3 regions of the Lysinibacillus sp. NPDC098008 genome follow, and region 3 is predicted to be linked to each of the others. Evidence: predicted binding sites of a transcription regulator. Region 3 holds the regulator's gene; each other region holds the start of a gene.
What was found. The regulator LexA, encoded in region 3, represses DNA repair genes until DNA is damaged. The targets are predictions, from matches to a motif close to CGAACATATGTTCG.

Region 1 (2,262 bases), on a different contig from region 3:
TTTTGTGAAGCGGGCGAAGCAAGTAGAAATTGCGGAGAAGGTGAGGGCTATCCATCGTCAGCTAGGCTGTATGGAGCCTTCCCTCGTTTTACCAATTGTACAAAGTGATGATGAACAGTTAATTGTGCAAGCATGGCAAGAAGGAAGCCATGGTGCAAACTTTACCTATAAAAAAGATCGCAAGGAAGCTCTTAAGCTCTTAATCACTTTACATGACACACATAAAAAAATTGCTTGGCAGCGAGTGCCAGGCTTGCATACCTACTCACAGCTTTTAAAATGGCAAATGCGCTATATGCGTTTTAAAAGCAGACGCAATGAATTTAGGGCATTTTTAACAAGAGAAGAAATCGATCAAATTTTACATTATAGTGATAAGTCGCTACAGTTGATAGCGATGGAGGATGCACCTGAAAAAGACATCACGCTTTTACATGGAGATGTTGTTCATCATAATTTTTTATGGTGCTCTGATGGACAATTACGCTTAATTGATTTTGATTTAGCGCACCTTGGAGAAGCAGATGATGAATATATTTTATGGCTGCATCGTGTATTGCCAGCTGTGGATTACGATCTTGGTAAGATATTTGCAGAGTTACCAGAGCTGAAACGGCTGGATAAAAGAAAGCTTCATCGTTTGAAATATCCAAATGAGTTATTACGTGAATGGCTGTTTGCTGTGGATTTACCACTCGAGCAGCAGCTAGTATTTTTAGATTATTTAGTGCCATTTACAAAACGCGCTCTCACTTATTGGCCAAAATTGTGGTACGATATTGATAGATTTGTGAAGAAATGACCGTCATTTGGCGGTCATTTTTGTCTGTGAATCTCACTTTTAGCTTTTTGTCGAGCATTCGTTCGCTATATGCTATAATCGAAGACGATGATTGTGAGGGATTTTAAATGTATGATTATTTAAAAGGACAAATTACCCGTATTACACCTGAATATATTGTACTTGAACAGCAGGGCATTGGCTGGCAGCTTAATACACCTAATCCATTTGCCTTTCGACTATCAGCACTTGAGCAACAAATATATGTCCATTTGCATGTACGTGAGGATGCACAAATATTATATGGTTTTCCAAACTTAGACCAGCGTGAACTATTCCGTAAGCTGATTTTAGTGTCAGGTATAGGGCCAAAAGGGGCGCTAGCTATTTTAGCTACTGGCAATCCACAGCAGGTAATTAGTGCAATTGAGCGTGAGGATGAAACATTTTTAGTGAAGTTCCCGGGCGTCGGGAAAAAAACAGCGCGCCAAATGATCCTCGATTTAAAAGGCAAGCTAGGTGCTTTATTGGAAACAATAGAGCTACCAAGTACAGAAGAAGAGCTACCACTATTTGGCGTTCATCCAAATAAGCATGAGCTAGAGGAAGCAATACTGGCATTACTGGCACTTGGATATTCTGAAAAAGAGCTTGAAAAAATTCGTCCGCAGCTTGAAGATAATGACAAGCTAGAAACAACAGATGCGTATATGAAGCAAGCATTGCAACTGCTATTAAAATTAAAGTAAGGAAAGGAGGGGAGGTGCATGTCTGAACGGATAATGGCTGGTGAGGCAGGAAGCTATGATGAGCAGTTTGAATTATCATTACGTCCCCAAAGGCTGTCACAATATATTGGACAGCATAAAGTAAAGGAAAATTTGCAAATATTTATTGAAGCCGCAAAGCTTCGTCAGGAAAGTTTAGACCATGTGCTGCTATATGGACCTCCAGGGCTTGGTAAAACAACCTTAGCCGCCGTTATTGCGAATGAGATGAATGTCAATGTACGTATGACAAGTGGTCCTGCGATTGAGCGTCCCGGAGATTTAGCAGCTATTTTAAGCTCATTAGAGCCTGGGGACGTCCTATTTATTGATGAAATTCATCGACTTCCCCGTGCTATTGAGGAAGTTTTATATCCAGCAATGGAAGACTTCTGTTTAGATATTGTTGTTGGGAAAGGGCCTGAAGCACGTTCCGTTCGCCTTGATTTACCTCCCTTTACACTTGTAGGTGCGACAACAAGAGCTGGTGCTTTATCAGCTCCTTTACGGGATCGCTTTGGTGTATTGCTACGCTTGGAATATTATGATGATCGTTCATTGGCTGAAATTGTTGTACGCAGTGCCCATTTATTTGATGTGGAGATTGAAGCAGTAGCGGCAATGGAAATGGCAAGACGTTCACGTGGGACACCGCGCATTGCTAATCGTTTATTAAAGCGAGTGCGGGATTATGCACAAGTGCTTGGAGATGGT
Region 2 (2,262 bases), on a different contig from region 3:
TTTACAATTTTAACCTTTGTGCGGTTCCCTACAATATCATTCCCTTGCTTAATTGCCTCTGCACGACGAACTTCTAAACGCACGGAGCTGTAGAATTTAAGCGCACGCCCACCAGGTGTTGTTTCTGGATTGCCAAACATCACACCAATTTTTTCACGGACTTGGTTAATGAAAATAGCAATTGTTTTGGATTTATTGATCGCTCCTGAAAGCTTACGTAAAGCTTGGGACATTAAACGTGCTTGTAAGCCGACATGAGAGTCACCCATATCTCCTTCAATTTCAGCTTTTGGTACTAATGCTGCAACAGAGTCAATAACGATAATATCAATGGCTCCACTACGTACTAATGCTTCTGCAATTTCAAGTGCTTGCTCACCTGTATCTGGCTGCGATAATAATAGCTCATCAATATTAACCCCTAATTTTTGTGCATACACTGGGTCTAATGCATGCTCTGCGTCAATAAACGCTGCCTGTCCACCCGTTGCCTGTACTTCAGCAATAGCATGTAGTGCAACAGTTGTTTTACCTGATGATTCAGGACCATATACTTCAATAATACGTCCACGTGGATAACCACCTACACCTAATGCAGCATCAAGTGCTAATGAGCCACTTGAAGATGTGGCAATTTCTAAATCCGTTTTTTCACCAAGCTTCATGATGGAACCTTTACCAAAATTCTTTTCAATTTGTTTTAACGCCTGTTCTAAGGCTGCTTTACGATCACTCATTTATTTTCCTCCTTCAAAAACTGTTCATTAGTTATTATCTATCTCTACTATACTTGCTTTTGAGAAATCGCGCAAGAAAAAAGCGAACATTTATTCGATTTTTCTTCAAAATAAAAATTTGAGCAGTTTTTCTCTACTCAAATTCCTATTTGTTAGTTTATTTTTAATAACGCTTTGTATAGCCACGCTCTTCTAATAACTGCATTAAATAATGGCATGCAAACTTCACTGCACGCAGTCGATTTGTATTCCGCATACCAGATAGATGTAGCAAGTATGTAAGAGGCTCCTCATCGTTAATCGCAATACCAATCCATACTGTGCCTACTGGCTGATGGTCATGTGCTGTAGGACCAGCTTCTCCTGTTAAACCAATCCCAATATTTGTAGCGAATTTTTCCCGCACAGCACTTGCCATTGCCGCTGCACATTCACTACTGACAACACCATGTGTATCAATTAGCGCTTTTGAAATACCAAGCTGTTTTACTTTCGCATCAGCTGTATAGGTAACAACGCCTCCGATTAATGCATTGCCCACCCCAGGAATTTCCGCAAGCTCTGATTGAAATAATCCAGCTGTTAAACTTTCCGCAGCTGCAATTGTTAGCTTATTATCCAGTAGCATTTCAACTGTTTTAGAGGCAAGCGAATCATCATTGACACCATATTGATAGTCGCCAACAAGTGCCTGTATCTCTGCAACTTTGGCGTCAATTAGCTGTTGTGCCTGCTGCTCTGTTGGTGCTTTAGCTGTGACGCGTAATGTTACCTCACCGTCTGAGGCAAGCGGTGCAACAGTTGGATTTGTTTGAGCATCTAAAATATCTTGAACGCGTACTTCAAGCTCCGCCTCACCAATACCATAAAAACGCATAACATGAGAGGCGATTGTTCCCCCATCATTTAACATAGCTGCAAGCTTTGGCTTTGCCTCAAATTGGAACATTGGCTCTAGCTCTTTTGGTGGTCCCGGCAGTAAAATATAAGTGCGATGATCCTTTTTAAAAATCATACCTGGTGCCATGCCATGATGATTGGCAAGCACTTCACTGCCTGCTAATACTAATGCTTGTTTACGGTTATTGTCCGTCATTGGACGACCTCGTTTGGCAAAAAATTGCTCAATATATGTTAAAGCAACCTCATCCAGCTCAAGTGGCACGCCAAGATGACGAGCAATTGTTTCCTTTGTTAAATCATCCTTTGTAGGACCAAGTCCACCTGAAAAAATAATTAAATCTGCACGAGATTCTGCAACTGCAATCGCTTGCTCTAAACGCTGTGCATTATCACCCACTACAGTATGATAAAAAACATTTATACCTAGCTCTGATAATTGATTGGAGATAAATCTCGCATTTGTATTTGTAATTTGACCTAATAATAATTCTGAGCCAACCGCAAGAATTTCAGCATTCATGATACACAAGACCTTTCTTATTTAGACTCAAGTAATACACGTCGATTTAGATAGAAATAATCCCAGCCAGACCAAAGTGTAAAGAACAATGCAATATAAAGC
Region 3 (2,262 bases):
GCATTAGCAGCAATAATTGTTTATTTCTATGGTGACTCGTTTATACATTGGTATTTAGGGTTTTGGTAGTTGTTGAATCTTTCGTAAGTATGGAGGGGATTGGGTGAAGCCAATTATTGGTATTACAGCCTTTGTGGACGATAGTTTATCTTCACAGTTAAATGCTGCTTACAGTAAAAGTATTATTGAAGCAGGAGGTATCCCGCTAATTATTCCCATTGGCGTAGAGCAGGATGTAGCAGAAATATTAGCTCTTACAGATGGTTTATTGCTATCTGGAGGTCATGATATACATCCGTTCCTGTTTGGCGAAGATCCTTCACCAAACATAGGAAAAGTTCATCCCGCAAGAGATGCGGTAGAGGTAGCTTTAATTGAGGAAGCAATTACGCGGAAAATGCCTATTTTCGGTATTTGTCGTGGCTTACAAATATTAAATGTTGCGCTAGGTGGCACATTGTATCAAGATATTGATAGCGACTATGCTGGTACAAAGCTGTTACAGCATGCGCAACAATCAGATCGAATGGTGGCAACGCATTATGTGCAAATTGCGGCTAATAATTTATTAATGGATATAATAGGGCAGGAAAAAATCGCTGTTAATTCATTGCATCATCAGGCTGTAAAGATACTAGCCGATAACTGTCAAGCAGCGGCACTATCAAGTGATGGTATTGTTGAAGCGATGGTGTACAAGGAGCTACCATTTTGTTTAGCTGTGCAGTGGCATCCAGAGGAACTAGCTACTGTAGGAGATCAGCATGCGTTAAAGCTATTCTCAGCATTTATTGAGGCGAGTTTGAAATTTAAGAAACATATGTAGGGTTGTAGGCAAAAGCTATTGAGAAGTTCGCTCTCGCTGGCTTTTGCTTCTTTTATATGCAACCGCAAAGACATACTTAATGCTGGCTTCGATTTATAGTAGCGATACATCATATTGGCTGTAATTTCTTGAATGATTAGTTTGACGCATGGAGCGAATAGCGGTTACTCTCGCAGGAACATTCACCTATAAAAATAAAAAGAGGACATGCTCAGCAAAGAAATGCATAATCCTCAAAAAATTTATGTGTATTTTAAAATATTAATGAACACGGCGATAAAGACCTACAACTTGTCCTAAAATGGAAACTTGATCAACGATAATTGGTTCCATTGTTGAGTTTTCAGGCTGTAAACGGAAATGATTTTTTTCTTTGAAGAAACGCTTGACAGTTGCCTCATCCTCATCTGTCATGGCTACAACAATATCTCCATTATCAGCAGTTGACCTTTGCTTGACAATGACTAAGTCCCCATCTAAAATACCTGCTTCAATCATGGATTCACCCATAATCTCTAACATAAATAATTGATCCTCACTTGTGCCATAGGCATCTGGTAATGGGAAGTATTCTTCGATATTTTCAATCGCTGTAATAGGAGAACCAGCTGTAACTTTCCCGACAAGCGGCACATGAATAACATGTTGCTTTTGAACGGATTCCTCTGGCTCTAAAATTTCAATTGCGCGTGGCTTTGTAGGGTCACGGCGAATAAGACCCTTTTGCTCTAACCGAGCTAAATGACCATGAACCGTTGAGCTTGAAGCAAGTCCAACTGCTTCCCCAATTTCACGTACTGATGGTGGATAACCCTTAGTTCGTACTTCTTCTTTAATGAAAGCTAAAATATCCTCTTGTCTTTTTGAAACTTTTTTCATATTGCTCACCTCTTTTTTCTAATATTATTCTTCTTATTTGTTAGTATAACAGAATACGAACATGTATGCAAACATAGGTTCGAAAAAAGTGTTTGACAAAAACGTTTGTTCGTTTTATTATAAGAACATACATTCCGAACAAACATTCTAGAAAAGGGGTAATGACTATGATTTGGTTAAAGAAAAATACGCATATCTCAATTTTAGTAGGAACTTGTTTACTGTTTGCAGCATACCTTTACATTACTGATCCAGGAGATATACGTTACGCAGAAATTCAGGTTGAGCATGGAGATAGCTTATGGTCGTTAGCAGAACAATATCGTGGTAAAATGAGTACAGATGATTGGATTAAGCTTGTAAAAGTAGAAAATGAACTACTAGATATTAAAATTGTAGCTGGTAAATCATTAGTAATACCTGTACTGGATGATCAAGCCAATCGCATCAAAACAATTGAAATTGCGAGAAATGAACAATGAGAAATAATCAACTATCAGCCGTTGTCTATTGTCGTGTGAGCACTGAGAAAGAAACACAAAGCTCCTCTTTAGAGC

Region 1: a site for LexA is predicted at 854-867, ahead of ruvA (Holliday junction branch migration protein RuvA). Genes of this name have one in related genera too.
Region 2: a site for LexA is predicted at 821-834, ahead of recA (recombinase RecA). Genes of this name have one in related genera too.

Annotation. Positions count from the first base shown of each region.
Region 1 covers NZ_JBIWBA010000009.1:32,183-34,444, reverse strand. The annotation lists gene ACIQVU_RS10065 (phosphotransferase) at 5-802, shown strand; gene ruvA (Holliday junction branch migration protein RuvA) at 910-1,530, shown strand; gene ruvB (Holliday junction branch migration DNA helicase RuvB) at 1,549-2,262, shown strand, end outside.
Region 2 covers NZ_JBIWBA010000002.1:47,483-49,744, forward strand. The annotation lists gene recA (recombinase RecA) at 1-737, opposite strand, end outside; gene ACIQVU_RS02635 (competence/damage-inducible protein A) at 901-2,160, opposite strand; gene pgsA (CDP-diacylglycerol--glycerol-3-phosphate 3-phosphatidyltransferase) at 2,178-2,262, opposite strand, start outside.
Region 3 covers NZ_JBIWBA010000003.1:5,849-8,110, forward strand. The annotation lists gene ACIQVU_RS04725 (prepilin peptidase) at 1-69, shown strand, start outside; gene ACIQVU_RS04730 (gamma-glutamyl-gamma-aminobutyrate hydrolase family protein) at 104-826, shown strand; gene lexA (transcriptional repressor LexA) at 1,088-1,705, opposite strand; gene yneA (cell division suppressor protein YneA) at 1,873-2,187, shown strand; gene ACIQVU_RS04745 (YneB family resolvase-like protein) at 2,184-2,262, shown strand, end outside.